DNA from 2 places in the Spelaeicoccus albus genome. Region 2 is predicted to be linked to the other one. Evidence: riboswitches for the same ligand, from Rfam matches in the RefSeq annotation. Region 2 holds a riboswitch; the other holds the start of a gene.
The links. Region 2 has a riboswitch for glycine ahead of gcvP (aminomethyl-transferring glycine dehydrogenase). Riboswitches for the same ligand answer to the same signal wherever they lie in the genome.
Positions count from the first base shown of each region.

Region 1 (9,720 bases), 1.1 Mb from region 2:
ATCTGGGTGTGAAAACGGCTCTTGAGCAGGGGCTCATCGCCGGGCCGCGGCTGCAGATCGCCGTCACCATCATGAGTCAGACCGGCGGGCACGGCGACGGGCACCTGCCGTCGGGCACCGAAGTGCCGCTGCTACCTTCACATCCGGGTCGGCCGTCCGGCATTGCCGACGGCCCGGACGAGGCCCGCCGCACGGCGCGAACCCTGTTGCGGGCCGGCGCCGATCAGATCAAGATCTGTTCGACCGGTGGTGTGCTCTCGCCGTCCGACGATCCACGGCATTCGCAGTTCACGCGGGCGGAGATCGAAGTGATAGTCGAAGAGGCCGCCACGCAGGGCACGTACGTGATGGCGCACGCACAAGGGAATGCGGGAATTAAAAATGCCCTCGTATCGGGGGTGCGGTCCATTGAGCACGGGATCTACCTTGACGACGAAGCGATCGAGATGATGATCCAAAACGACTCGTATCTGGTGCCCACTCTTGTCGCGCCGCTCGCCGTCATGCGGGCTGCCGAAGCCGGCAACTCGATTCCGCCGGCCATGCTGGAAAAGGCCGTGCGCGTAGCGGGCGATCACAAGAACTCGTTCGCCAAGGCCGCGGCGTCCGGCGTCAAGATCGCGATGGGCACCGACTCCGGCGTCGGACCGCACGGACAAAACCTCGAAGAGCTGCAGCTGATGGCCGACGGGGGCATGGACCTCGAACAGGTGCTTGCCGCGACCACGTCGGTGGCCGGAGAACTCCTCGGCGAGCAGCTGCGGGTCGGCCGCCTGGCCGAGGGCTTCCGCGGCGACGTGGTAGTTGTCGACACGAAGCTGATCGGCAACGATCAGCTGGCCACGTTACGGGAGCACATCGACGGCGTGTATCAGGACGGCGTGCGCGTCGCCTAAGACGCCTCGCGGTACCGCTTTGCCGCACACGTCATGCACAGCGCAACGCCGGGGAGCGCTTCGAGACGCGCCTGCGGGATCGTGTCGCCGCATTCGCGGCATATGCCGTAGCCGCCGGCATCCAAAGCAGTCAACGCGTCGTCGATTTCCAACAGTTCGCGCTGGGATTCGTGCAACAGCGAATCGATTTGCGCGCGTTCGAAAGCGACGGTCACTCCCTCGGGGTCGTGCTCATCGTCATTCGGGGCATCGGCTGCCGAGGCGACCAGGTCGTCGTGGCTGCGCTGCAACGCGGTGATCCGTGCCTCGACATCGGCGCGGGCCGATTTGAGCCGCGTGCGCGATTGCTCCGCCTCGGCCGGTCGGGCTGCAGGCGCCTGTGTCTGAGACTTTGTTGACTGCTGGCGTGTGGACATGCCCTTACAACGTGTGGGAGACCGAATGTGTTCCCGGAATCTTCCAGGCGTGGACGGGCTCGTTCGAATGCATGCCGCGCGCGTAATCGGCGACCATCGAGTGCACGGCGCTGTCGCGGTTGTGGCCCTCGCGTTCATACGCGGCTATGGTTTCCAGCTGCCATCCCGCGCCGTTCTGGTTGCTGGTGGCGCGTTCGCGCAGTACATCCATGTACCTGTCGCGGGTACCGCTGTCGACGTGTAGCCTGTCGAGCCCCTCGGCCGCCAACGGCAGTAGCCGGCGCACTATCAACTCGTCGACGGGCACGTCGCCGGCGCCCGGCCAATATACTTGCGCCTCCAAGCCGTGCTTGGCGCATGCATAGAAGTTGTCGGCGGCGGTGGAGAACGCCATGCGCGACCACAACGGACGGTCGGCCGCCTGCAGGATTTCGACCAGTCCGTAGTAGAAGGCGGCGTTCGCCACCGTGTCGATGACCGTCGGGCCGGCCGGCAGTAGGCGATTCTCCACGCGCAAATGCGGAAGTTTGCCGTGCGGGTCGTAGATCGGTCGGTTCCATCGCCACACCGTGCCGTTGTGCAACCGCAACTCGTACAGGCTCGGCGGGCCGTCCAGCCGGCCGGGCTGGTGTTTGCCGGCCTCGGCCATTTCCGGAATCAGCGCCGGGAAGTATCGTACGTTTTCTTCGAACAGATCGAAGATGGACGTGATCCAGCGCTCGCCGAACCACGCTCGCGGCCGGACGCCCTGATTGCGCATTTCGGGCGGACGGGAGTCGACGGCTTGACCGAACAATTCAATGCGCGTCTCGTGCCACAGTTTCTTGCCGATGAATGTGGGCGAATTCGCGGCAAGCGCGATTTGCGGCCCCGCAATGATCTGCGCCGCGTTCCACGCCGAAGCGAACCCGCCCGGGGAGACCTGCACGTGCAGCTGGACGCTTGTGCAGGCGGCTTCCGGTGCCAGGCTCTGCACGTACAGGTGCAACGACTCGTGTCCTTCGATGTCGAGCAGTACGTCTTCGCCGCGGGCCTGCAATACCGATTCGTTCAGCGCGGCATACCGGGTCTCCGGGCTCATCCACGCGTCGTCGGCGAGCAGGTTCTCGTCGATGGTCGGCAGGATTCCGGTCATCAGGAGATGGGCGCCGACGGCACGGGCCCGCTCGTCGGCGGCATCGAGCCTGCTCCGCAGGCCGTCTTCCAGCCGGCGCAACCCATCGCATTCGATCGCCAACGCCGGGTAGTTCAGCTCGATATTGTAGGCGCCGATCTCGGTTTGGAATGACGGATCGGCCACGCTGGCCAACACGTCGGCATTGCGCAGCGCCGGGTCGAAGTGCTCGTCGGTGAGGTTCAGTTCGACTTCCAGCCCTATTGACCGGTCATCGGCGAAATGCGCGTTCGACAGGTATTCGTCGAACGTGTCGAGGTTTTGCAACAACCGCTCACGGTAGCGCCGCCGGTCTTCGCGGCTGAACGATTCGGCGGCGATTTCCTCTCCCATTCCCAAACTCAACCACAATCGCCCGGGAAAGGGTAGAGATCGGACCGGCCCATTTCGGCAGGTCATCGGCGCGCGCGTCAGGCGTACGTGACGCCGCCGAGCTCGATCGACGCGGTTCCGGCAGACAGATCGCGCAACCGGGCGCGTGCGGCGTCCGGATCTCCGGGCACGCCGAGGCGCATCGTCACACTCGCGCCGTACTGTGCGCCGAGAACGCGCCACGGATTCCCGGCGGCTTCCACCCGTGCCGCTATCGCGTAGTCCACGACCACGGTGAGCGTCTGCAAGCGAGTCAAGTCACGGAGGGACGCCGCTGCCAGCGCCTCCCGCACGGCGCCGCTGTACGCCCGGACCAGCCCGCCGGTTCCCAGCAGGACACCGCCGAAATACCGCGTCACGACCGCTACGGCATTGACGACGTGTGCGCCGTCCAGCGCGCCGAGCATCGGGCCGCCGGCAGTGCCGGCGGGTTCGCCGTCGTCGTCCGAACGTTCGACGCTTCCGTCCGCGACTCGGAAAGCCGAACAATGATGACGGGCCCGCGGATGCGCCAGCCGTTGCTCGGCGATCCGGCGCCCGGCGGCGTCCTCGTCCTGCGCCGGGCCGACCACCGCGATGAACCGGGATCGTTTGACCTCGATCTCGGCCTCGGCGAGCGCAACGGGCGTGCGAAGAAACTCCACCGGACAACAGTACCGGGCCGGGCGGCCGGTGGCCGGAAGTCGATCGGCCGGTAATCTTGAACCGGCAGCGACTGAAGAAGGATGTGGAATCAGCAGGTGACCCCGCGGTGGCGTGAGCAAGGAGACGATCCGGACTACCGGTTCACCTTGGCCAACGAGCGCACCTTTCTGTCGTGGATCCGCACGGCCCTGGCGCTGTTGGCCGGCGCCGTCGCCATCGACCAGTTCGCCGGCGGGCTCGCTCCCCGATGGATCATCGTCGCGCTGGCCGTGGGCCTCGGGCTGCTGGCCATCTTGCTCAGCGCCGTTGCCTACGTCCGATGGAAGGCCAACGAGATCGCCATGCGCCGGCGGCGGGCGATGCCGCACAGTCCCGTCCTGTCCATCCTGGCCGGTGCCGCACTTGCCATCGGCGTCGTGTTTGTGGCGGTCATCTTGTTACGGCCCGTGCTGATGCAGGGGTAATGCGGCAATGAGCAAAAACCGTGATCCGGGCCTGCAACCCGAACGGACTGCGCTTGCCTGGAATCGGACGGCATTGGCCATCGGCGTGAACAGTGCGCTGTTGCTGCGCAGCGGCATCACCGGCCACAACGGGTTCATCACGACGGCAGCCCTGGCGCTCGGACTTCTGGCGGCCGGCGTCACCTTATACTCCTCGCACCGACGCAACCACTTCCGGGAAGCGCCGTCCGAACATTCCGAGAGCCGGGCGGCCGGAAACCCGCTGCCGCATGCCGCAATATCGCTCATGGTGGTCGGGGCCGCGCTCGTGGCGATGGCGAGCATCGTGCTGACCTGACGGTGGCTTTCTGCCGGCGACCGCCCGTACGACTATCGTTTGTCTGCCGTGATGTGGTTCACTTGAAGAATCCAATTTCATAGCCGACAAATCGAAGCGGGAGAGTCCGTGCCAGCCAGGTGACGGACGCCGTAGGAGCAACTCCTCCCCGGGAATCTCTCAGGCACACGTACCGTTTCGACCAGGCAACTCTGAAGAGCAGCCGGCTTCGCCGGCTCACCGACGGTGCAAGCGCCAGTGCAATATGACGCAAATCTCTCAGGTTCGATACAGAGGGGGGAGGAATCAGTCACGCGCGTTAGTCTGATCCGATAGCCCCGACAGTTTGAGAGCCGAAATGAGTAAGCACACGCCGCTGCATGCCGAGCACGAAAAGCTCGGCGCATCGTTCACCGATTTCGGCGGCTGGGAGATGCCGCTGAAATACGACAGCGAACTTGCCGAGCACCGTGCCGTCCGCACGGCCGCCGGCGTCTTCGACCTCAGCCACATGGGCGAAGTGCGCGTGAGTGGACCGGCCGCAGCCGAATACCTGGACTACGCGCTTGCCGGCAAGATGTCGGCGATGAAGGTCGGCCGTGCCAAATATTCGTTCGTCCTGACGCCGGGCGGCGGCATCGTCGACGACCTCATCACGTACCGGCTGGCCGACGACGAGTTCCTGATAGTGCCGAACGCGTCGAACGTCGACGCCGTCACGGCGGCTTTGACCGAGCGTGCCGCGAACTTCGATGTGCAAGTCGTCAACGAATCCGAAGACACCGCGCTGGTGGCGATCCAAGGCCCCGAGGCCGAAAAGATCCTGCTGCGTCTCACCAATGACACCGACGCCGACGCCGTGACCGGGCTTCGCTATTACGCGGGCATCCGCCTGCAGGTCGCCGGCCATGACGCATTGCTGGCGCGCACCGGATACACCGGCGAGGACGGCTTCGAGATCTACGTGCCGAATGCGGACGCCGGCGATCTATGGCGGAAGGCGTTGGAAGCCGGCGCGGACGTCGGGGCCGCCCCCGCCGGTCTGGCCAGTCGCGACTCGCTGCGCCTCGAGGCCGGGATGCCGCTCTACGGCCATGAACTGACAGTCGACCTGACGCCGTTCGCCGCCGGACTCGGCAAGGTCGTCAGTATGGCCAAGCCCAGCGACTTCGTCGGACGATCCGCGCTTGAAAAGCTCAAGGACGACGTGCCGGCCCGGGTGCTCGTCGGCCTGAAAAGCGCGGGGCGACGGGCCGGACGCGCAGGGTACGCGGTACAGTCGGCCACCGACGGCAACAGGATCGGCGAAGTCACGTCCGGTGCGCCGTCGCCGACTCTGGGGTACCCGATAGCACTTGCGTACGTCGACGTTGCGCACAGCGAGCCCGGCACGGCCGTCAACGTCGACTTGCGCGGCAAACCCCAACCGTTCGAAGTCACAGCACTGCCGTTCTATTCCAGAAAGAAGGACTGAGCATGACCGATCTGAATTCGCCGTTGTCGGAGATCGATCCCGAAGTTGCCCGCGAGATCGATGCCGAGCTTGCACGTCAACGAGACGGCCTGGAGATGATCGCCTCGGAAAACCATGCGGCGGCCGCCGTGATGGCGGCGCAGGGGTCGGTACTGACGAATAAGTACGCGGAAGGATATCCGGGTCGCCGGTATTACGGCGGGTGCGAGCACGTTGACGTGATTGAACGGTTGGCCATTCAGCGGATCAAGGACCTGTTCGGAGCGGGGTTCGCTAATGTGCAGCCGCATTCGGGTGCGCAGGCCAATGCTGCGGCCATGGCCGCATTGCTGAAGCCGGGGGATACGATCCTGGGCCTTGATTTGGCTCATGGCGGGCATTTGACGCACGGCATGCGGATCAATTTCTCCGGCAAGCTCTACAACGTGGTGGCGTATCACGTGGCTGATTCGGACTACCGGGTGGACATGGCCGAGGTCGAGCGGCTGGCGGTGGAGAATGAGCCGAAGTTGATCATCGCGGGCTGGTCGGCGTATCCGCGGCAGTTGGACTTTGCCGAGTTCCGGCGGATCGCCGACAAGGTCGGGGCTTATCTGATGGTGGACATGGCCCATTTCGCCGGGCTGGTGGCGGCCGGGCTGCATCCGAACCCGGTGCCGCATGCGCATGTGACGACGTCGACGACGCATAAGACGCTTGGCGGGCCGCGCGGCGGGTTCATCCTGACGAACGAGGCGGATCTGGCCAAGAAGATCAACTCGGCGGTGTTCCCGGGCCAGCAGGGCGGGCCCCTCGAACATGTGATCGCTGCGAAGGCCACGGCGTTCAAGATCGCTTCCGAGCCCGGTTTCGCCGACCGGCAACGCCGGTGTCTGGACGGCGCCGGCATCCTTGCCGAGCGTTTGACGGCCGATGATGTGACGGACGCCGGCATCACCGTGCTGACGGGCGGCACCGACGTGCACCTCGTGCTGGTGGACTTGCGCGACTCCGAACTGGACGGGCAACAGGCCGAGGATCGGCTTGCCCGGATCGGCATCACCGTCAACCGCAACGCCGTCCCGTTCGACCCGCGCCCGCCCATGGTCACGTCGGGCCTGCGGATTGGCACGCCGGCACTGGCCACCCGCGGATTCGACACCGACGCGTTCAAAGAAGTCGCCGACATCATTGCGCAGTGCTTGCTGGGCGACGACATCGAAGCGCTGTCCGGTCGCGTGGCGAAGCTGGCCGCCGACCACCCGCTGTATTCCACTATCGAACCATTGAGCGAGGCCCAATAACCATGGCAGTAGGCGTCTTCGACCTGTTCTCCATCGGGATCGGACCGTCGAGTTCACACACGGTCGGTCCCATGCGCGCGGCCGCGACATTTGCCGATGAGGTCACGAGCCTCGGCGTCGTCGGCGACGCGGCATCGATCCGCATCGACCTGTACGGCTCATTGGCGGCGACCGGTCGCGGCCACGGTACGTTGACCGCGGTGTTGCTGGGCCTGGAGGGGCGGCACCCGGAGACGATCCTCCCGGACCAGGTCGAGTCGCGGCTGGCTGCAATCCGCGACACCGGAAAGATCGAATTCGCCGGTTCCCGCACGATCGCAGCCGGCGAAGACGCCATTGAGCTGCACCCGCGCACTGTGCTCGAACGGCACACCAACGGGGTCACCTTCACCGTGGCGGACGCCGCGGGTACCGAGCTGCATGCGGCAACCTACTTCTCGGTCGGCGGCGGCTTCGTCGAACGCGACGGCGAATTCACTTCCGCGCCGGGGCCGCAGGAAAGCGTCGGCGTCGGGTCGCTGCCCGAACCTCCGTACCCGTTCCGCACGGCGTCCGAACTGCTCGGCCACTGCGCCGACACGGGCCTGCCGATCTCGCAGATCATGTTGGCGAACGAGTTGGCCGCCCGGTCCGAGGACGACGTCCGGGCGGGTTTGATCGAGATCTGGCACGTGATGGAGGAATGCATGAACATCTCCGTCACGCGCACCGGCGATCTGCCCGGCGGCCTGACGGTGCGGCGGCGGGCCAAGGGCTGGTACGACAAGCTGAAAGCCGAAGACCCCGACCGCGATCCGAGCCTTTACCTGGACTGGGTCAACCTTGCCGCGCTGGCCGTCAACGAAGAGAACGCCTCGGGCGGCAGGGTCGTCACGGCCCCGACGAACGGCGCGGCAGGTATCGTGCCGGCAGTGCTGTTCTACGCCACCCGGTACGTGCGCGGCCTGCGCGGCAGCGATATGGACACCCGGATGGACGGCGTCGTCCGGTTTCTGCTGACGGCGGGTGCCATCGGCGTGCTCTACCGCGAGCAGGCGTCCATTTCGGGAGCCGAAGTCGGCTGCCAGGGCGAGGTCGGATCGGCGTCCAGCATGGCCGCCGCCGGACTTGCCGAACTGCTGGGCGGCAACCCGGCGCAAGTCGAGAACGCGGCCGAGATCGCCATGGAGCACAACCTCGGACTGACGTGCGACCCCATTGGGGGACTCGTGCAGATCCCGTGCATCGAACGCAATGCGATAGGCGCCGGCAAGGCGATCAACGCGGCGACAATGGCGCTGCGGGGCGACGGCGTGCACCGCGTGTCGCTTGATCAGGTGATCGAGACGATGCGGCAGACCGGCGCCGATATGTCGTCGAAATACAAGGAAACCGCGATGGGCGGCCTCGCCGTCAACGTGGTGGAGTGTTAGCCGACCTCAAGAACTCGGCCGCGGCAAGCCCGAGGAAGTAGGGATCCGTGACGGCCGTGAGTTCGCGCGCCGAATGCATGGACAATAGCGGCACCCCGACATCGATGGTGCGGATGCCGATGCGGGTGGCCGTCAACGGTCCGATGGTCGACCCGCACGGAACCTGGTTGTTCGACACGAACTCTTGAGTCGGAACGCCGGCTGCCGCACACACCCGCTGCCAGATGGCGGCGCCGGGCCCATCGGTGGCGTAACGCTGATTGGCGTTGATCTTCAGCAGGGGGCCGCCGCCGGCTATCGGCAGGTTTGCCGGATCATGATGCCCCGGGTAGTTCGGGTGCACCGAATGCCCGGCGTCTGCCGATACGCAGACCGACGACGCCAGCGCTTGCCGGTACTGCGCGTCGGTGGCGCCGAGCCCGCCGGAGATGCGGCTCAGGACGTCGTCGAGGAACGGCCCGCACGCGCCCGACCGGGACGAGCTTCCGACTTCCTCGTGATCGAATGCGGCGAGCACGGCGATCCGGTCGGCGCTCTCGACGTCCAGCGCTTCCAGGGCCCGCACGCCGGCATGCACCGATGAAAGATTGTCCAACCGGCTGGAGGCCAGGAATTCGTTCTCGCCGCCGAACAGCCTGGGAGCCTGCGTATCCGCGAGAACCACGTCGTAGCCGGCCACATCGCTCGGGTCGACGTCGGCGTGCTCGGCAAGCACCCCGACCAGGTCGGCCTCGGACGGATCGCCGAGCCCCCACACCGGGTTCATATGCTGTTGTTTGTCGAGTTTCAGACCATCGTTCGCGCCGCGATCCAAATGGATCGCCAGCTGCGGGAAACGCAGCAGCGGCCCGGTGCGGGTCAAATGCCGTACGCCGGCGCGCGTGACGATGCTGCCGGCCAACGCCAGCTCGCGATCCAGCCATGAATTGAGCAGCGGGCCGCCGTAGACCTCGACGCCTGCTTGCAGCCACCCGTATTTGCCGGTGGTCGGTCGCGGTTTGAGCTTGAACGTGGGGGAATCGGTGTGCGAGCCCAGCACGCGGAACCCGGTCCGCGCGCTCGCGGCGTCCGGCACTGCCCAGGCGATGATCGCGCCGTCCCGCACACAATAAAAGCGCCCGGATCGCGGCCACTCGTCCGTCTCGGACACCCGTACGAACCCGGCAGCCGAAAGCCGCCGGGCCGCTTCGGCCGCGGCATGGAACGACGAAGGCGACGATGAAACGAAGTCGCCCAAGTCGATGGCGTGGGCGTGAGCAGGGGAGTCG
Region 1 covers NZ_JACBZP010000001.1:1,756,005-1,765,724, forward strand. The annotation lists gene BJY26_RS08085 (metal-dependent hydrolase family protein) at 1-896, shown strand, start outside; gene BJY26_RS08090 (TraR/DksA family transcriptional regulator) at 893-1,312, opposite strand; gene BJY26_RS08095 (glutamate-cysteine ligase family protein) at 1,317-2,819, opposite strand; gene BJY26_RS08100 (IMPACT family protein) at 2,897-3,502, opposite strand; gene BJY26_RS08105 (YidH family protein) at 3,584-3,967, shown strand; gene BJY26_RS08110 (DUF202 domain-containing protein) at 3,975-4,304, shown strand; glycine riboswitch at 4,392-4,489, shown strand; glycine riboswitch at 4,490-4,587, shown strand; gene gcvT (glycine cleavage system aminomethyltransferase GcvT) at 4,642-5,757, shown strand; gene glyA (serine hydroxymethyltransferase) at 5,760-7,040, shown strand; gene BJY26_RS08125 (L-serine ammonia-lyase) at 7,043-8,452, shown strand; gene BJY26_RS08130 (M18 family aminopeptidase) at 8,433-9,720, opposite strand, start outside.
Region 1: it holds a riboswitch for glycine, as region 2 does, so the genes downstream of both, gcvT (glycine cleavage system aminomethyltransferase GcvT) here and gcvP (aminomethyl-transferring glycine dehydrogenase) in region 2, are expected to answer to the same signal.

Region 2 (19,243 bases):
CTTCATCCGGTGTTCGGAATTGCGATCCTCATACGGGAACACGGCCACGGTGCGCGCACCGACCTCATAAGCGGCACGGAACGCGCGAACGGCGATCTCGCCCCTATTCGCGACCAAAATCTTCGAGAACATGTGTAAGAGCAACTCCTGCAGATCGTTTGGACTTCTATCCCGGCCTGCGCGTTCGAGCCACAAACGCTACGAGAAGAACCGTATACGACACCGCGCGATCCTTAACACTCCGTCCGAGTTTTGGGAACCGTTCCGGCTCGGCCGACGCTCTGCCCTCCCGGACGATTAGTGGCACCCTTGTAGACGTGGCTACCAAAACGAAAACCGCTTCCACGACGTCCGCGGGCGTCACCACCCTGCTGATCCTCGGTGCCTCCGGCGATCTGACCGGTCGCCTGCTGCTGCCCGGCCTCGGCCGACTGCTCGCCTCCGGGAGGGCCAACGGGCTCAAACTCGAAGGCGCCGGTGCCGACGACTGGTCGGACGACAAATGGCGCAAGCGAGTAGCGAAGTCGTTCGCCGACGGGACGGACTCGCCCGGCGTCCGCGCGCAAAAGACGTTGGACAAGGTCTCCTCCGACTCGCACTACCACCGCATCGACGTCACGAAGAAGGGCGAACTCGCCGAGCTGCTGCAGTCGCTCGACGGGCCGGTGGCCATTTACTTTGCGCTTCCGCCGGCCATCAGCCAAAAGGCGTGTGAAGTGCTGACTGCCGACGAGCTGCCGGCCGGTACCCGGCTCGTTTTGGAAAAGCCGTTCGGCTCGAATGAGAAGTCAGCACGCAAATTGAACGACACGCTCGGGTCTTTGGTCGACGAGGATCATATCCATCGGGTGGATCATTTCCTCGGAAAAGGCACAGTGCTCAACATTCTGGGGCTGCGGTTTTCCAATCGACTGTTCGAGCCGGTGTGGAACAGTTCGCATATCGCCAAGGTGGAAATCTTTTACGACGAGGATCTGACGTTGGAAGGTCGTGCCGGCTATTACGATAAGGCCGGCGCGCTACGCGACATGATTCAAAGCCACCTCCTCGAAGTGATGGCCATCTTGGCAATGGACGCGCCCGCGACCTTGGACGAACGCGACCTTCGCGACCGGATCAGCAGCGTGTTGCGAGCCGCGACCGTCGAACCCGACTACGCGACGTCAACCCGACGCGCCCGGTACACGGCCGGTAAGATCGGACGTCGTCGGGTGCCCGATTACGTCGATGAACCGGGCGTGGATCCGGATCGCGACACCGAAACGCTGGCGGAGATCGAGGTCTCGATCAACAACTGGCGATGGGCCGGTGTCCCGTTCATCCTCCGGTCGGGCAAGTCCGTGCGCCAAACGAAGAAGGAAGCGATCATCACCTTCCGCCCGGTACCGCACTTGCCGACCGGGTTCACCGGTCAGGACGAGCCGACTCGGCTGCGGATCGGCTTCGGCCCGGACAGCTTGCAGCTGGAAATCGACGTGAACGGCCCGGGCGATGTTTTCTCCTTGGATCGCGTCGCCATGCAAACGCGGCTCAACGACACCGACCTCCTGCCGTACGGCGAAGTCCTCGAAGGCGTGATTACGGGCGATCCGTTGCTGTCGGTGCGCGGGGACACCGCCGAGGTGTGCTGGAGGATCGTCGAGCCGGTCCTCCGGGCATGGTCGAGGAACACGGTACCCCTTCAAGAATATCCGGCCGGGTCGACGGGGCCGGCCGATTGGCAGACCTCCCGCATCGACAACGACCTCGGTTAGCCGACCCCAGCCCTCTCCGAGTGGCGGTGAACGGTCACCCTCTCCCGCCGAGTGGTGGCGAACGGCTGCGAAATCAGCGATTTCGCAGCCGTTCGCCACCACTCGGCAAAGCGCAACAGCCGTTCGCGGCCACTCGGCGGCGGGAAGGCCGGCCGGATCGTGAAGGACTGCCCGGTTAACCCCCTTTGACGCTCCAACCCCCGTCGGAATGGAGCAATTGGCCGTTCACCCATCCGCCGGCGGCCGAGCACAGGAACGCGACAAGGTTCGCAACGTCGGACGGCGTGCCCAGCCGCCCCGCCGGCGTCTCCGCGCGGACGGCGTCGGCCATTTCAGTCGTCATCCATCCCGTATCCACCGGCCCGGGGTTGATGACATTGGCCGTGACGCCTTGATCGCCAAGCTCGCGGGAGGCCCCGATGACCAACCGGTCCAAGGCGCCCTTGCTGGCCCCGTACGGCAGATTGTTCACCACGTGGTCACTGGTCAACGCCACGATCCGGCCGGCCGGATCCGCATTGGCGGCCGGTCGCCCCAAACGCCTGCTGAACTCCTGGATGAGCAGCATCGATGCACGGACGTTCACGGCGAAATGTCTGTCGAACGACTCCACCGAGGTATCCATCAGCGAAGAATCAACGCTCTCGCAGTGACTCAAAATCAATGCCGACACCCGGCCCAGCCTGGACGTCGCCTCGTCAATGACGCGTGCCGGCGCTGCGATATCGGAAAGGTCGGCCTCGATTGCCACGCTTGCCGCACCGGCGTCTCGCAATCGTGCGTGAACGGCCTCGACGTCCCCGGGCTTTCGGCCCCACGGCATCCTGTCGTCGTACGCTTCGAGGTGAGTCGTGGCAATGTCCCACCCGGCGCTCGCCAGCCGCTCGGCGATTCCCGCGCCGATTCCGACGGTGCGGCCGACACCGGTGATGAGCGCCACCGGCCGTAAAGAAGTCATCCGGCCACGCTATCGGCCGCCCCCGCCGCGCCGCCACCGCTTTTTCCACACCCTTAGACTCGTAACCGTGTTGAAAATTCGCCCGGCAACCATCCACGACATGCCGGCGCTGTACCGGATCTGCCTCCGGACGGCGTTGAACGGCGCCGATGCCAGCGAGTACTACGCCGATCCCGACCTCGTCGGGCACGTCTTTGCCGGCCCCTATCTCACCGGCGACACGGCATTCGGCTTCGTTGCGGCGGACGACGACGGTGTCGCCGGCTACATTCTCGGGGCCGCCGACTCGCCGAGTTTCGAACGATGGGCCGAACGCGCCTGGTGGCCGGACCTGCGCAATCGGTATCCGAGCCCGGCACGCGACGCGCGAACGGGAACCGGTTCCGACACGGCGGCATCGACCGCCGAAGCACACGACGCCCGGCTGATCCGGCTCCTCCACGCACCGCCCACCGCGGATCCGCAGCAAACGGGCGACTACCCGGCGCATCTGCACATCGATTTGCTTCCCCGGGCTCAAGGCTCGGGGGCCGGACGCCGGCTCATTGACGCGTTCACGGGCGAACTCGCCTCACGCGGCGTTGCCGGAGTCCATCTCGGTGTCTCGGCTGCGAATCCGCATGCCGTCGGGTTTTACCGCCACCTGGGGTTCCGCACGCTCCGGGAGGATCCGGAGACCCTGCTGCTCGGCCTTCCCGTGAACGGTGTCGGTACGGGCCGCTAGGGTCGGATTATGCGCATTCTGCACACGTCCGATTGGCACCTGGGCCGGTCGTTTCACGGCGTCGGCCTCGCCGATGCGCAGCGCGCATTCATCGACTTCCTCGTCGACACGATCACACGGGAGCACGTTGACGTCGTCATCGTCGCGGGCGATGTGTACGACAGGGCACTCCCGCCGCCCGATATGGTCGACCTGCTCGACGACGCGCTCGGGCGGATCACCGGGGCCGGTGCTACCGCGATAGTCACCAGCGGCAACCACGACTCGGCGAGGCGACTTGGATTCGCCGGCCGTCTCATCGAGAATTCCGGCGTTTCCCTGCGCACGCGGCTGGCCGATATCGAGCGGCCCCTCATCGTTTCGGACGAGGACGGTCCCGTCGCCTTTTACGGAATCCCCTACCTCGAGCCCGCTCTGACGTGGGAGCTTCTTGACGCCGATGAGCGGTCCCACCATGCAGTGCTCACGGCCGCGCTCGACCGAATTCGGGCGGACCTCAGCGACAGACCGGACGTCGGCCGGTCGATCGTGATCGCGCACGCGTTCGTCACGGGCGGCGAGCCGAGCGATTCCGAACGCGATATCGGCGTCGGCGGCGTATGCTCGGTTTCGTCCGCGTTGTTCGACGGCTTCGACTACGCCGCGCTCGGCCATTTGCACGGCCGACAGAGGATTAGCGAGACTGTCCGGTATTCCGGGTCGCCGCTGCCGTATTCGTTTTCCGAGGCAGCCCAGGGCAAGGGCGGTTGGCTCATTGATTTGGACGCCGGCGGCGTCGCGGCCGTCGCGGCCGTTGACGCACCCGAGTACCGTCGGCTGGCCGTGCTGACCGGCGAATTGGCCGACCTGCTCGAAAGCGACAGCTACGCGTGGGCCGAGGACGCGTTCGTGTCGGTCACTCTCACGGACACGACACGCACGCACGGCGCCCTGGAACGACTGCGCGAGCGTTTCCCTCATATCGTCCAGTTGGCGTTTGCCGAGCGTGTCGACTCGGGTCGCACGGTCAGCTATGCCAAACGGCTGGCCGCTGCGACGACTGATGTGGACGTGTGCGCAGGATTCATCGCGCACGTGTCCGGCGAGGAGGCGACCGAGCAAGAGCTCGACGAATTGCGCACGGCCGTCGAAGAAGCGCGGACGGCGGACGCCGACCTATGAGACTTCACCGCCTGCAGATCACTGCGTTCGGTCCGTTCGCCGACACCGTCGAGATCGACTTCGACGAACTCACCGAGAACGGTCTGTTCTTGTTGCACGGCCCGACCGGCGCCGGTAAAACGAGCGTGCTGGACGCCGTGTGCTACGCGTTGTACGCATCCGTCCCCGGCGCACGGCAAGAAGCCAAACGGCTGCGCAGCGACCATGCCGCCGAAAACGCGGCCCCGGAAGTCACGCTGGAATTCACTGCCCGGGGCCGACGCTTCGAAGTCACCAGATCTCCCGAATGGCGACGCCCCGTCAAACGCGGCACCGGTACGACACGCGAACCGGCCCGGTCGATGCTGCGCGAGAAAGTCGACGGGGAATGGCTTGAAGGCACGCGCGATCACAAGGAGACCGCGCTTCAAATCACCGCGCTGCTCGGCATGAAAGTTGAGCAGTTCACCCGCGTCGTCATGCTTCCGCAGGGCGATTTCGCCAACTTCTTGAAAGCCGAGTCCCGGCAGCGCGCCGAACTGTTGCAACAATTGTTCGTCACCGACAGGTTCTCCCGGATCGAGACGCAGCTGGCCGACCGGCACTCCGACGCCGAGGACGCCGTGACCGGACTGCGGGACGCAGTCGACGAACTCGTCGCCCGGACCAGGCAGGCCGCCGAGGGCGCCGGCGAAACCGCTCCGGGTGCCGGCAATGCGGCAGACGGCGTCGTGCACGCCGATGAAGCTGCGGACCCGGGGCCCGGCGACCCGACCGAGCTCCCGAAGCGCGGCGACCTGGGCGCCGCACGGACTTATATCGGCACGGTGCGCGAGCAACTCGCCGGTATCCTTTCTCGCGCACGGCCGGCCGCCGACGAGACGGCGTCCGGCCTCGCCGCGGCCCGGCGCGCGCGGGACGATTTGGAAGCGCGCGTCGCCCGGCACGCCCGCCTCGACGAACTCGAACGCGATCAGCAGCAATTCGACGACGCGCGGGCCGAGCGCGACGCCGATCGGGATGCCCTGGCAAAGCATCGGCGCGCCGTCGGAGCGCGCTCCCGCCTGGATTTATTCGATACTGCCAAGGCCGGTCTCGATGAGAGCCGTCGCGCTCTCAAGGCCGCCGAAGACGCCGCCGGACGCACGGCCGATGAGACGCTTTCGTCCGATATCGACGCCGTTCGCGCCGAACTGGTCCGTCTTGCCGATCTGCGCGCCGAGGAAAAGAACTACACCGAACGGCGCTCCCTGGCCGACGCCTCCGCCAAGCGAATGGCCGATCAGACGAAGCTCCGGGACGACGACAGCGCCTCGCACGACGAGCTGTCGACGCGGCGCTCCGAACTGACGGCGTCCCGCGACGGGTTACGCGATCTCGCGGCGGGAGCCGCAGCGCTTGACGCTGAGGCCCGGCGAGCAGAATCCGCCCTCGCGGCCGCGCGCACGGCCGACACGTTGCGCGCGGACCTTCAAGAAGCGGAACAAGCATTGCGGTCCGCCACGGACGACGCCCAGCGTCGCCGTGACGAATATCTGGACGTCCGGGAGCGGCGGCTTTCCAGTATGGCCAGCGAGCTGTCCGCCGATCTCGAGGACGACCGTCCCTGTCCGGTCTGCGGGTCGACAAGTCATCCGGCGCCGGCCGTCCGTTCGGCCGATGCGATCGACTCCTCGGCCGAGAAGGAGGCCGAAGCGGTCGCGGCCGCCGCCGACGAAGCGCGCCGACGGGCCTCCGATGCGGTGAGCAACACTCGTGAGCGCCTGAGCGAAGCCATGGCCCGCGCCGGCGACGCCGATACGGACGCCGCACTGCACCATCGCGACGAGGCGGTGCAGCGACAGCAAGCAAGCACGGACGCGCAGGCTCGTCTGCGACAGCTGACCGATGAGATCACTGCCGCCGATACCGAACTCGAGCGGCTTGCCGAGGCGATCCGCACCCGGAACGACGCGATTGCCGAGACCGGCCGGGAGCGACACGACCTGGATCGTCAAAACCAGCGCTTCGAAGACAAGCGGAACTCCATCGTCGGCGAGACACCGGTCGATGAAGCCATCCAAACCGCGACGACGCGCGTTGAGGCGCTGGAAGCGCTCCAATCCGCCGCGGCCGCGGTGCGTGCCGACAGGGAGCGAGCCGAGAGCGCGCGCAGGAAGGCCGAGGAAGCCGCCGACGCAGCGCAGTTCGCCGGACTGGACGCCGTCCGCGCCGCCCTTCTGAACGAGCGGGACGAAGATGACGCTCGCACGCGCCAGGACGATGCGCGCGAGCGAGCAGCCGAACTTCGCACGCGCGCAGGCGAACCGGACCTGGTGGCCGCGGCACGGGAACGTTTGGACGGGACGACGGCACCCACCGACGTCGAACGCGAGGCGGCCGAAAAACGCTTGGCTGTGGCCGATGCATCACACCGGGCGGCCATCGAACGTCGCGCAGTTGTCGACAAGGCGTTGAACGCCGTCACGTCGATCAAAGCCGAATTCGACGACGCGACAGTGTCGGCAGACTCCGTGCTGGACCATTACAACTTGACGTACCGGCTGTCCGAGCTCGCTCGCGGCCGCACCGGGAACGATTTGCGGATGAGCCTGTCCACGTACGTGTTGGCGGCCAGGCTCGAAGCTGTCGCCGATGCGGCGTCAAGCCGATTGCTGGTTATGAGCGAAGGCCGGTACAGCATTCGCCATACCGATACGCGCGCCGGTCACGGACGATTGTCCGGCCTTGGACTTGAGGTACTCGACGCGCACACGGGCATGTCCCGTGATCCGCGTACCTTGTCGGGCGGCGAATCGTTCCAAGCTTCGTTGGCGCTCGCATTGGGCCTGGCCGACGTGGTCCAGGCCGAATCGGGCGGCGTCGACCTGGAGACCTTGTTCATCGACGAAGGGTTCGGCAGTCTCGACGAGCAGAGCCTCGAGCTTGTCCTCGATACGCTGGACGGTCTACGCGCCGGCGGCCGCGCGGTCGGCGTGATCTCGCACGTGCGTGAAATGAAGGACAGGATCGTGTCGAGCATCGAGATCGAAAAGACGCCGCACGGCTCCCGGGTAGGAGCCGTGCGGGTCGGGTAGCCGGCCGTCCGCCTGCTTTCAGACTCTGCGCTCAGACTTCGGCGAGGTCCTCAACGGGCGGGCACGAGCAGACCAGATTGCGGTCGCCGTAGGCGCCGTCGATCCGTCCGACCGGCGCCCAGTATTTCGTCGACGGGTTCACGCCGGCCGGGAACACGCCCAGCGTCCGCTCGTATGGGTGCGTCCACTGCCCAATCGCGGCCTCGGCAGTGTGCGGAGCATTCGTGAGCGGGTTGTCGTCGGCGCGCCACGCTCCCTTTGCGACGTCGCTGATTTCGGCGCGGATCGAGATCATCGCGTCCACGAACCTGTCCAGCTCGCCCAGATCCTCGCTCTCGGTCGGCTCGACCATCAGCGTGCCGGCCACCGGGAACGACATGGTCGGCGCGTGAAAACCGTAGTCGATGAGCCGTTTGGCCACATCGTCGACGGTGATACCGGTTTCCTTGGTGATCTGGCGAAGGTCCAAAATGCATTCGTGCGCGACGTGCCCGTCCGATCCCGTGTACAGCAGCGGATAATGGCTGCCGAGACGTCCCGCAACATAGTTTGCCGCGGCGATTGCCGATTGGCTGCTGCGTTTCAGGCCGTCGGGGCCCATCATGCGGATATATGCCCAGGAGATCGGCAGGATCGAAGCCGAACCGTATCTCGCCCCCGACACCGGACCGACGGTGCCGGCCCCCGGCAGGAACGGCGCAAGATGCTCGCGGACGCCGATCGGGCCCACTCCGGGGCCGCCACCGCCGTGCGGGATGCAGAACGTCTTGTGCAGGTTCAAATGCGAAACGTCGCCGCCGAAGCGGCCCGGCTTCGCCAGCCCCATCAGCGCGTTCAGGTTCGCACCGTCGAGGTACACCTGTCCCCCGGCGCCGTGCACTTGATCGCAGATGTCCGAGATCGTTTCCTCGAACACGCCGTGGGTCGAGGGATACGTGATCATGATGGCGGCCAAGCGATCGTGATGTTCGTCGATCTTGGATTTCAGATCGTCCATGTCGACGTTGCCGAATTCGTCAGTCGCCACCACTGACACCTTGAGCCCGGCCATGACGGCGCTGGCCGCGTTCGTACCGTGCGCGGACGCCGGGATCAGGCAAACGGTGCGGTCGGTATCGCCGCGCGATTCATGGTAAGCGCGGATGGCCAGCAATCCGGCCAGTTCGCCCTGGCTGCCGGCGTTCGGCTGAACCGTGACGGTGTCGTACCCGGTGATCTCGGCCAGCCAGCCTTCGAGTTGTTCGATCAGGGCCACCATGCCGGCCGTGTCGGCCGCCGGCGCCAGCGGGTGCAGGTTGGCGAATTCCGGCCAGCTCACCGGTTCCATCTCGGCGGCGGCGTTGAGCTTCATGGTGCACGAGCCGAGCGGGATCATGCCCCGGTCCAATGCGTAATCCTTGTCCGCCAGCGTCCGGAGATACCGCAGCATCTGGGTTTCCGACCTGTGCACGTGGAACACGGGATGCGAGAGGTACTCGCTGGTGCGCGACAAACCACCGAAATCGAAGTCCGGTTCGAGGTCGTTGCCTGCGTCGGCAGCGTGTGCCTTCCCCTTCGTCACGGTGGCGAAGGCTCCGAGCAGCCTGTCGATATCGGCGCCGGACGTCGTCTCATCGGTGGAGACGCGCACCGTGTCGTCGTCGGCGCGGAAGACCAGACAGCCTGCATCGTGGGCGGCGTCGGCGAGTTCGGTCGCCTTGCCCGGTGCGGAGAGCTGGATGGTGTCGAAGAAACGCGGAGTCGTCACGGTCAGGCCGAGTTCGGCAATACCGGCGGCAAGCCGGACGGCGCGGGCGTGCACCAGGCCGGCGATGCGGCGCAGGCCGGCGGGCCCGTGGTAGGCGGCGTACAAGCCGGCCATGACGGCCAGGAGTACCTGCGCAGTGCAGATATTGGATGTGGCCTTTTCGCGGCGGATGTGCTGTTCGCGGGTCTGCAGGGCGAGTCGGTAGGCGGGCCTGCCGACGTTGTCCTCGGAGACCCCGACCAGGCGACCCGGCAATGACCGCTGCAGGCCCTCTCGCACGGCCATGTAGCCCGCGTGCGGGCCGCCGTACCCCATCGGTACGCCGAACCGTTGCGAATTTCCGATGCAGACGTCGGCGCCCATCTCGCCCGGCGACGTCAGCAGTGTCAACGCCAGCAGGTCGGCCGCGACGGCTACGCCGGCCCCGTGCTCATGCGCCGATTCGATGACGGGCGTCGGATCGGTAACCGTGCCGGACGCCGCCGGGTACTGCAGCAGTACGCCAAAGTAGTTCTCGTGCGCGATCGTTCCGGCGCTGAGGTCCTCGACGGCCAAACCGATGCCGAGCGCTTCGGCACGGGTACGGATCACGGCGAGCGTCGACGCGAAGATATCGCTGTCGACGACGAAGACCGAGTCGGCCGGTGCTTTCCGGTTGGCACGCCGGAGCAGTGTCATGGCTTCGGCTGCCGCTGTCGCCTCGTCCAGCATTGACGCGTTCGCGATGTCCAGGCCGGACAAGTCGGCGACAGCCGTCTGAAAGTTGAGCAGCGCTTCGAGGCGGCCTTGCGAGATCTCGGGCTGGTACGGCGTGTACGCGGTGTACCAGGCGGGGTTTTCAAAGACGTTCCGGCGGATGACAGCCGGCGTGTACGTACCGTAGTAGCCCTGGCCGATGAACGACGTGTTCACGGTGTTGCGGCCGGCGATGGTGCGCAGCTCCGCCAACGCTTCGGCTTCGGATGCGGCAGGCGGGAGGTCCAGCCCCTCGTCTCCGCGAATGCGCGTCGGGACCACGGCGTCCGTGAACGAGTCCAGATCCGAGAAGCCGATTTGCTCGGTGACACGCGCCGTCGTTATGTCATCCAGGCCGATGTGACGGTCGGCGAATTGTGCGAAAGTCTCGGTGTCGTGCGTCATGTGGAGGCAACCTTAATTCAGTACGGTCAATGAGGCCTCCCCCGCTGTCATGCTTCATTTCAGCGTCGCCTGACCCGTGCGGTCTTGGATGCCTGAGAGCTTGACGGGGAGTGTTGCCCCTTCGGCGCCCGAGACTGTTTCCTGCCCCGGGACTCTCCCGCGCGGGGTCAACAGCAACCTCAAGCCTACATGTTCGGTACCGTAATTGCTGTGCTGGTTTTAAGTGTGAGCAGTTTGAAGGGCGGCGTCGGCAAGACGTCCGTCACCTCGGGTCTGGCGTCGGCGGCTTTTGCGCGCGGCATTCCCACGCTCGTCGTCGACATGGATCCGCAAGCGGACGCGACAACAGGTCTTGATATCGAGGCCGGACGCGACCATGACGTGTCCGACGTTTTAGCGTCTCCGCGGCAGAAATTTCTGGACGCCGCAATCATCCCGAGCGGATGGTCTGCCGATAAGCCGCACGCCCTCGACGTGCTGCCCGGATCGCCGCGATCGGCCGAATTCGACCGCCCGACCCTTTCCGACCGCGGATTGCGCCGTCTCGATGAGGCGTTGAAGAAGGTCGAACATCTGTACCAGCTCGTGCTCATCGATTGCCCTCCGTCGTTGGGCGGGCTCACCCGGACGGCACTGACCGCCAGCCAGCGTGTCGCCGTCGTCACCGAGCCCGGGCTCTTTTCGGTCGCAGCAACCGATCGTGCGCTCCGGGCCGCCGACGAACTCCGACAGCGAGTAGCCCCCAATCTGCAGCCGCTGGGCATCGTCGTCAACCGCGTCAGGCCGCGTTCGACGGAACATCAGTACCGCGTGAAGGAGCTCAAAGACATGTTCGGCCCGCTGGTGTTGAATCCGCAGGTGCCCGAGCGAAGCGTGCTGCAACAAGCTCAAGGGTCGGGGCGGCCTATTCACCAATGGCCGGGCAAGACGTCGGCCGATCTGTCGGGCATCTTCGACTCAATGCTCGACCGTGCGCTACGAACCGGGCGCCTGCGCGGTCGCCGTTAGCCTGCGCCGTCGTTAGCCCGCGGTCGACACCGGACGAGTGCGCCTGCCGGACGTTCCGGTCGCAAAAATGCCGCGTCGCCCCGCAATGGGAGCACGCGGCATCCTGTGCCGGCTTCGTTCAGCCGATCTTGCGGGCTTCGCGCCGCTTGGCGAGTTCGTCCATTTCTGCGGGAATTTCCTCCGCGCGCTCGCTGGGCAGATCGGACAGGCTGCCTTCAACCTCGCGCCAAACCCGCCCGACGGCGATTCCAAAGACCCCTTGGCCGCCTTGCAGCAAGTCGATGACTTCGTCGGCGGACGTGCATTCGTACACGCTCGCGCCGTCCGACATCAGCGTGATCTGTGCCAAATCGTCGACGCCGCGTTCGCGCAGATGCGACACGGCCGAGCGGATCTGCTGCAATGAGACGCCGGTGTCGAGAAGTCTTTTGACGACCTTGAGCACCAAGATGTCTCGGAAGCTGTAGAGTCGCTGACTTCCGGACCCGGCGGCGCCGCGGACGGCCGGGACGACCAGCCCGGTTCGGGCCCAGTAGTCGAGCTGGCGGTATGTGATGCCGGCGGCCCCGCAGGCCGTCGGGCCACGGTAGCCCACCTCGTCGTCGAGGACGGGCAAATCTTCGTCAAAGAGCAGCCCCTGCGCCTGCGTCGGCACGTGCCGGGGGCTGGCTGTCTCTTCGCCTGAGCGGTTCACACCGACTCCTCCTTCTCCTCGCCCCCATAGGGAAGTGCCTTCGCACTCGCGTACTACAGTACCCAGACTAGCTGAAAGTCGAACGCGGATGCGAGAGAAACCAAGGGCGTTACTGATTAGAACCTACGGTTATTACGCCGTGGAATCAACGACCGGTCCGTCCGACCCCTCCGGCGTGTCGCGGTTCGGACGTTATTTGTCGTCCCGCTCGGGCTCCACACCGGGCGCGTCGGGGCCCTCGCCGGGAGCGTCCTTCGGACGGCGTCCGCGGCCTTTTTCGGGGGCGAGCCGCTTTTTTGCGGTAGAGGCGTACATGTCGACGTACTCCTGCCCGGACAACCGCATGATCTCGTACATGATCTCGTCGGTGATGGCGCGCAGCACGAACCGGTCGCCCTCCATCCCGTGATACCGGGAAAAGTCGAGCGGACGACCGATCACCACGCCGACCCGGCGCACGTGCGGAATGTTCCTGCCCTCCGGTTGCACTTTGTCAGTACCGATCAAGGCGACCGGGATGACCGGTACGCGGGCTTCGAGCGCGAGCCGCGCAACGCCGGTGCGGCCGCGGTAAAGTCGCCCGTCCGGGCTCCTGGTCCCTTCCGGATATATTCCGAGCAGATTGCCCTCCGTCAATACGCCCAGACCCCCGCCGAGCGAGTCGGCCGACGCCTTGCCGCCGGAACGATCCATGGGCAGCTGATTGGTCACTTTGAAAAACCAGCGCGTGAAACCGCCCTTGACTCCCCTGCCGGTGAAATAGTCCTTCTTCGCCAAATAGACGACGGGACGCGCAACGACCAACGGCAGAAATATCGAATCGGAAAACGACAGGTGATTGCCGGCGATCATTGCTCCGCCGGTATCCGGAATATTGTCCAAACCGCGCACCCATGGCCGAAACGTCACGCGCAACAGCGGACCGAGGAAGATCCGCTTCAAAAGCCAATAAAACACCTGTCTCCTTCGACTTGCGCTACGCCGAGGCGCGTTTGTCTACCGTGCAAGTCTGACACGTTCGAAATCGGGCAGAGTACTTGAGCACGGCACCATGGCAGACTAAACCTATGCAACTTTCCGAGTTCCGCGAACCGTTCGCGTTCGACGGAACCGGCGACGGCGCGCGGATCGGCGTACTCGTCCTCCACGGGTTCACCGGCGTGCCATACGCGATGCGCCCGCTCGCCGACGCGTATGCGGCCCGCGGGTTCGCCGTCCGGCTTCCGCTGCTTCCCGGGCACGGGACGAACTGGCGCGATCTGGCGCGAACCCCATTTCGGGCCTGGCAGGCCGCTACCCGTTCCGCGTACGACCAGTTGGCCGCCCGGTGCGATCACGTCTTCGTGTGCGGCTTGTCCATGGGCGGCTGCCTTGCTTTGGACCTTGCTGCCGACACGCCGACCGTCGCGGGCGTCGTCCTTGTCAATCCCGCCATCGCGCTGTCCGATCCATTGCTACCGTTGCTGCCGGCACTGCAATGGGTGAAGGCATCGATCCCGGCAATCGGCGACGACATCAAAAAGCCCGGGCAGACCGAGCACGCTTACGAGCGCACCCCGTTGCGAGCCACCCGCAGCATGACAAAACTGTTTCGACGCACCGTTGCCAAATTGGATCTCGTGACGGCGCCGCTCCTGGTGTTCCGTTCCCGCGTCGACCACGTCGTGCCGGCCCGGTCGTCCGCGCTGATCCTCGACCGGACCGCTTCGGCAGATACCGAGGAGGTCGTGCTGCAGAACAGTCTGCACGTGGCCACCCTCGACAATGACGCGCCCCTCATCATCGACCGGTCGCTCGCCTTCATCGACAGGCTGAGCCGATGAGCATGGCGGGACGGGACTACGAAGAGCCGGACTTCGACAAGGAGTGGCGCTCGCTGGTTGCGCGTCTGGAGGACGAGGAACCGGCCGCCGGGCACGATTTGCCGGCCGCGGACGACGGCCGCACGGCCGGTGGTGACGAGGGACTCGGCCCGGACGCCGATGAAGAACTCGGCCGGATCTCCGATGAGGAGCTCGACAGACTCTGGCTGACCGACGCCCCCGGTCCCGATCAGCCGGCTGACGACGATCCGGCGTCGGATGACGCCCATCCGTCCGATGGCGACTTGTTGTGGCTGCCGAACCCCCGGGTCGAGCCCGAGGAACTCGATGAGGACGATGAGGGATCGTACGAGCCGCCCGAGCCGCCGCCTCTCGGCTGGCGCGAGTCGCCGCCGGCGTTGGTGCTGTGTTGGATCGGCGCCGTTTGTGCGCCGCTCTACGTATTGTTCGTCGTGTTGTTTTGGCACAATGCGCCGGGATACACGATCCTTATCGCCATTGGCGCATTCATCGGCGGAGTGGCCGGGTTGATCATGTCGATGCCGGATCACCGCGATGACGACGATGACGGCGCGGTCGTGTGAGTCGTGGCTTACGCGTCGGTGACCGCTCGGCGCGCCAAGTCGGCCGCGCCGACCAAGCCGGCCTCCGGACCCAGCTGTGCGTGCACGACGCCGGCAGCCGGGCGATAACCGCGGCCCGTGAGATTGCGGGCAAAACTCTGTCGTGTGGGTTCGAGTAATAGCTCGCCGGTAGCGCTGACTCCGCCGCCGATGACAAATCGTCCCGGATCGTACGCCGCTGCAAGATTGGCAAGCCCCAGGCCGAGCCACGCGCCGACGTCCGCAAACAAGTTCCTCGCTCCCGGATCGTCGTCCAACGCCGCTTCTGCCACGACTTGTCCCGTGATGGCGTCGACATCGCCGTCCACCCGGCGCACGATCTCGTGCACCATCGGCGATCCGGCTCGCGCCAACTCGCGGGCCTCGCGGCCCAGCGCGTTTCCGGACGCGTACTGTTCGAGACATCCGCGGTTACCGCATTCGCACCGGTGTCCGTCCGGAACTATGACCATGTGGCCGAACTCGCCGGCCGCGCCGAATCTGCCGCGTTCGATCCGCCCATCCATCACGATGCCGCCGCCGATTCCGGTGCCAAGCGTCAGGCACAGCATGCGGGACTCGCCCGTGCCGGCACCAAAGCGGCTTTCGGCCCACGCGGCGGCATTGGCGTCGTTCTCGACAAGTACCGGCCTGCCGAGCCGTGCTTGCAGCGATTCACGCAGCGGCTCGTTGCGCCATGCCAGGTGCGGCGAGAACATCACCGTCGATCCGGTCCCGTCTATCCATCCGGCCGCGCCGATACCGAGCGCCACGATGTCGCGTGAGTCCACGAGTTCGGCGACGACGGCGGCCAGCGTGTTCTCGACGGCCGCTACATCACGTCCGGGGGTCGACTTCCGGCAGGTTGCCAGGATCGTGCCGTCGACGTCGACGATGCCGCCGAGCACTTTTGTACCCCCAATGTCGATGCCGACGGCCAGGCCGCGTTCGAGCACCTTCCTGGATGGACGCAAATCGCTTTGCTGGTCGGCCACGGTCAGTGAGTCCGAGCCAGGTCGGCGGCGCCGATGACACCGGCGTCATTAGCGAGTTCGGCCACGTTGATCGTCAGCTCGGGGTGCTGGCCGCGCGCCGGCAAATTTCGACGATACGCGTCCATGGCGGCCGGAATCATGAAATCCGAAGCGGCCGACGCACCGCCGCCGATCACGACGACGGCCGGATCCATAATTGTCGCCAACTGTGCAACGCCCAGGCCGAGCCAGCCGCCCAAATCGGCCAAGAGCTCGCTTGCCGGCCCGTCGCCGTCCCGTGCCGCCGCCGACACGATCTCGCCGGTGATGTCGTCGGCGTCCCCGCCGGCCGCTTCCAGCAGGGCACCGGCCAACGCGGGGCTGTGCTTGGCCAGCAGCCGTGCTTCGCGCGTCAGGGCGTTCCCCGACGCATACTGCTCCCAGCATCCCCTGTTGCCGCAACCGCAATGAAGGCCGTCGGGCACGAGTCGTAGGTGGCCCAACTCGGCAGCGACACCGTAAGCACCGCGGATCAAGTGGCCGTCGACCACGAGGGCGCCGCCGAGCCCGGTCCCGATCGTCAACAGCGCCATATTGTCGACATGCCGGCCGCCGCCGAACTGGAATTCGGCCCACCCTGCCGCGTTCGCATCGTTTTCGACAACGATCGGCAAGGACAGCTCCTTTTCCAACTCGGTTTTCAGATCCTCGTTACGCCAATTGATGTTCGGCGCGAACAACACCGTCGACCGTGCCGAGTCGACGAAACCGGCCGCCGCTACCCCTACCGCCATGACTCGGTGCTTTTCGCGCAGCTTGCGCACGCCCTCGGCGATGGCCTGCCGTATTTCCGACGCATCGGAAGCAGGAGTATCGACGCGATGCTTATCGATGATGCGGCCATCGCCGTCAACGACCGCCATCGCGATCTTGGTGCCGCCGATATCCACACCGATGGTCAGCGCATATGAGCTAAGACGAGTCATACGCTCTACCGTATCGGCGGTTGGGCCGGGGCGCGCACGGACTCCGCCGTCCGTGTCGTCGGCCTCGCCCCGTCGGCGGCCGCTCCGATGGTCAGCCGACGTCTCGATACGCGGTGTCGGCCGGCCAGAACACGTCGTCCGGCTCCGGCCCGGTCGTCGCGCCGGACGCCGGCATGACCGGTGCCAGGGGCGGGACCAGGGCCGGCACCAGCCCGGCATCCGAAAGCACTGCCAACGCCTCAATTTCGCGCGCGTCGAACGCCTCGGGGGCTTCGAGGATCCACTCGGGCCGCTCCGGCTGCTCGAGCCGATTCGGTTCGAGTGCGGCGAACGCGGCGACAAGGCAGCCGCCGTCCGCGGCGCACGTGCCGTCGGCGCACTGCCGGCATTCGACAATCATCACTGTGCCTCCCACTCACCCGATCGGCCGGTTGTCACCGACCGGTTGTTTACCGGTTGCTGTCGTCATCCGTGCGGAGCCGGTATCGCCGACGGTCGGCGATGCGGTTCCCTCACGTGAGAAGACACTAGGCGCCGGCACCGACAACGCCCGCAATCTGACGGTTGTCGGTGAGAAGTGACAAGCTTGTGCCATGCACAGCCGGACCGATCTGCTGCACGAGCAACTGCGAATCGACGACCTGGGTACTCCGTTGTTCGGTACCACGTTCGTCGTTGTCGATCTCGAGACGACCGGCACGCGGGCAGCTACGAGCGCCATCACGGAGATCGGTGCCGTCAAAGTACGCGGCGGCGAGCCTTTGGGAGAATTCCAAACGCTGGTCAACCCGGGCGGCGACAGGATCTCGCCGTTTGTCACGACCTTGACGGGTATCACGAACGCGATGGTGTCCGATGCGCCCGCGATCGGCGCCGTCCTGCCGATGTTCTTCGAATTCGCGCACGGCTGCGTGCTCGTCGCCCACAACGCCCCGTTCGACATCGGCTTCCTCAAATCGGCCGCCGGCAAGCTCCAAATTCCTTGGCCCGGTTTCAAGACCGTCGACACCGTCAAAGTCGCTCGCGCGGTCGTCCCCCGCGACGAGGTCCGCAATCATAAACTCGCCACGCTGGCTGCCCATTTCGGCGCTGCAACGACGCCGGATCATCGGGCTCTCGCAGATGCGCGCGCAACAGTCGATGTGCTGCACGGATTGATCGGCAGGCTCGGCAGCCAGGGCGTCGACACCCTTGAAGAGCTCGCCGGTGTGACTTCGACGGTCACGGCTGCCACTCGCAGCAAGAGCTACTTGGCGGCCGACCTTCCGGACTCGCCCGGCGTGTACCTGTTCACGGACGCGTCGTCACGGGTGCTCTATGTCGGCACGTCGGGCAATATCCGGATGCGCGTGAAGAACTACTTCACCGGTTCGGAGACCCGTTCCCGGATGGGTGAGATGGTGCGCATCGCCAACAAGGTCACGCCCCTGGTCTGTCCCACGATTCTCGAAGCCGGCGTGCGCGAGCTCCGTCTGATCGCCGAGCACAAACCGCCATACAACCGTCGCGACAAGATGCCCGAGCGCGCCCCGTGGGTCAAGTTGACTACCGAGACGTTCCCGAGACTGTCGATAGTGCGCGACGTGCGCGACGATTCTGCTGCCGGCGCCCGGTATCTCGGCCCGTTCTCGTCACATGCCGCGGCCGTCGCGTGCGTCGACGCGTTGCACGATGCGTTCGCCTTGCGCCGCTGCCGTACGCCGGTCGGCGGGCCCCCGTGCGCGGCTGCGCAACTCGGCAAATGCGGCGGCCCGTGCGCCGGAGTGACGGATCCGGCCGAATACGCGCTGACTGCCGACCAGGTACGACGGGCAATGTGCGGCGACGTCGAACAGGTTGTGGCTGCCGCCCGATCACGCATCAAGTCGCTATCGGCGTCGTGGCGATATGAAGAGGCGGCAACGGCGCGCGATCGACTGTTGTCATACCTGCATGCCGTCGTCAAGACCGACGAAGCACGCATGCTTGCCACGTGTCCGCATCTCGCTGCGGCTCGGCGGACGCCGGACGGCGGGTGGGAGATCGCAGTGGTCCGCTACGGGCGGTTGGCCGGCACTGCCGTCTGCGCCCGCCACGAGAATCCTTATGACGTGTTGGCCGGGCTTAACGCCACAGCCGAGCATGCGGAGCGGCCCATCCAGCCGCGTACCGCTGCCCTGCCCGGCGAGTCGGCGCTGGTGGCTCGATGGCTGGGCGAGCCCGGCGTCCGTTTGATCGAGGTCGAGGGCGAGCTTGCCTGCGCGCGGACGTCGGCGCCGTCCGTCCTCGCTACGCTGGGGTCACACACCGTCGGTTCAGCCGGCGACACCAGCCCGACAGCAACCACCCCGACAGCAACCACCCCGACAGCAACCAGTCCGGAAGGAACCCCATGATCACCGCCATCGTGCTCATCACCACGTCCGTCGACCACATCCCGGAAACGGCGACCGAACTCGCCGAAGTCGACGGGGTCAGTGAGGTTTACTCGGTCACAGGCGATTACGACCTGATCGCCATCGTGCGGGTTCGCCGGCACGATGCCTTGGCCGATGTCATTGCCGACCACATGTCCAAGGTCGACGGAGTCACGTCAACCACCACGCACATCGCCTACAAGGCGTACTCGCAGCACGA
Region 2 covers NZ_JACBZP010000001.1:2,850,459-2,869,701, reverse strand. The annotation lists gene BJY26_RS13335 (pyruvate carboxylase) at 1-132, opposite strand, end outside; gene BJY26_RS13330 (glucose-6-phosphate dehydrogenase) at 318-1,754, shown strand; gene BJY26_RS13325 (SDR family oxidoreductase) at 1,930-2,712, opposite strand; gene BJY26_RS13320 (GNAT family N-acetyltransferase) at 2,780-3,436, shown strand; gene BJY26_RS13315 (exonuclease SbcCD subunit D) at 3,446-4,597, shown strand; gene BJY26_RS13310 (AAA family ATPase) at 4,594-7,653, shown strand; gene gcvP (aminomethyl-transferring glycine dehydrogenase) at 7,685-10,540, opposite strand; glycine riboswitch at 10,610-10,710, opposite strand; gene BJY26_RS13300 (ParA family protein) at 10,751-11,548, shown strand; gene BJY26_RS13295 (MerR family transcriptional regulator) at 11,667-12,242, opposite strand; gene BJY26_RS13290 (lysophospholipid acyltransferase family protein) at 12,435-13,199, opposite strand; gene BJY26_RS13285 (alpha/beta hydrolase) at 13,310-14,065, shown strand; gene BJY26_RS13280 (hypothetical protein) at 14,062-14,649, shown strand; gene BJY26_RS13275 (ROK family glucokinase) at 14,658-15,641, opposite strand; gene BJY26_RS13270 (ROK family glucokinase) at 15,665-16,627, opposite strand; gene BJY26_RS13265 (hypothetical protein) at 16,719-17,030, opposite strand; gene BJY26_RS13260 (DEDD exonuclease domain-containing protein) at 17,221-19,002, shown strand; gene BJY26_RS13255 (Lrp/AsnC family transcriptional regulator) at 18,999-19,243, shown strand, end outside.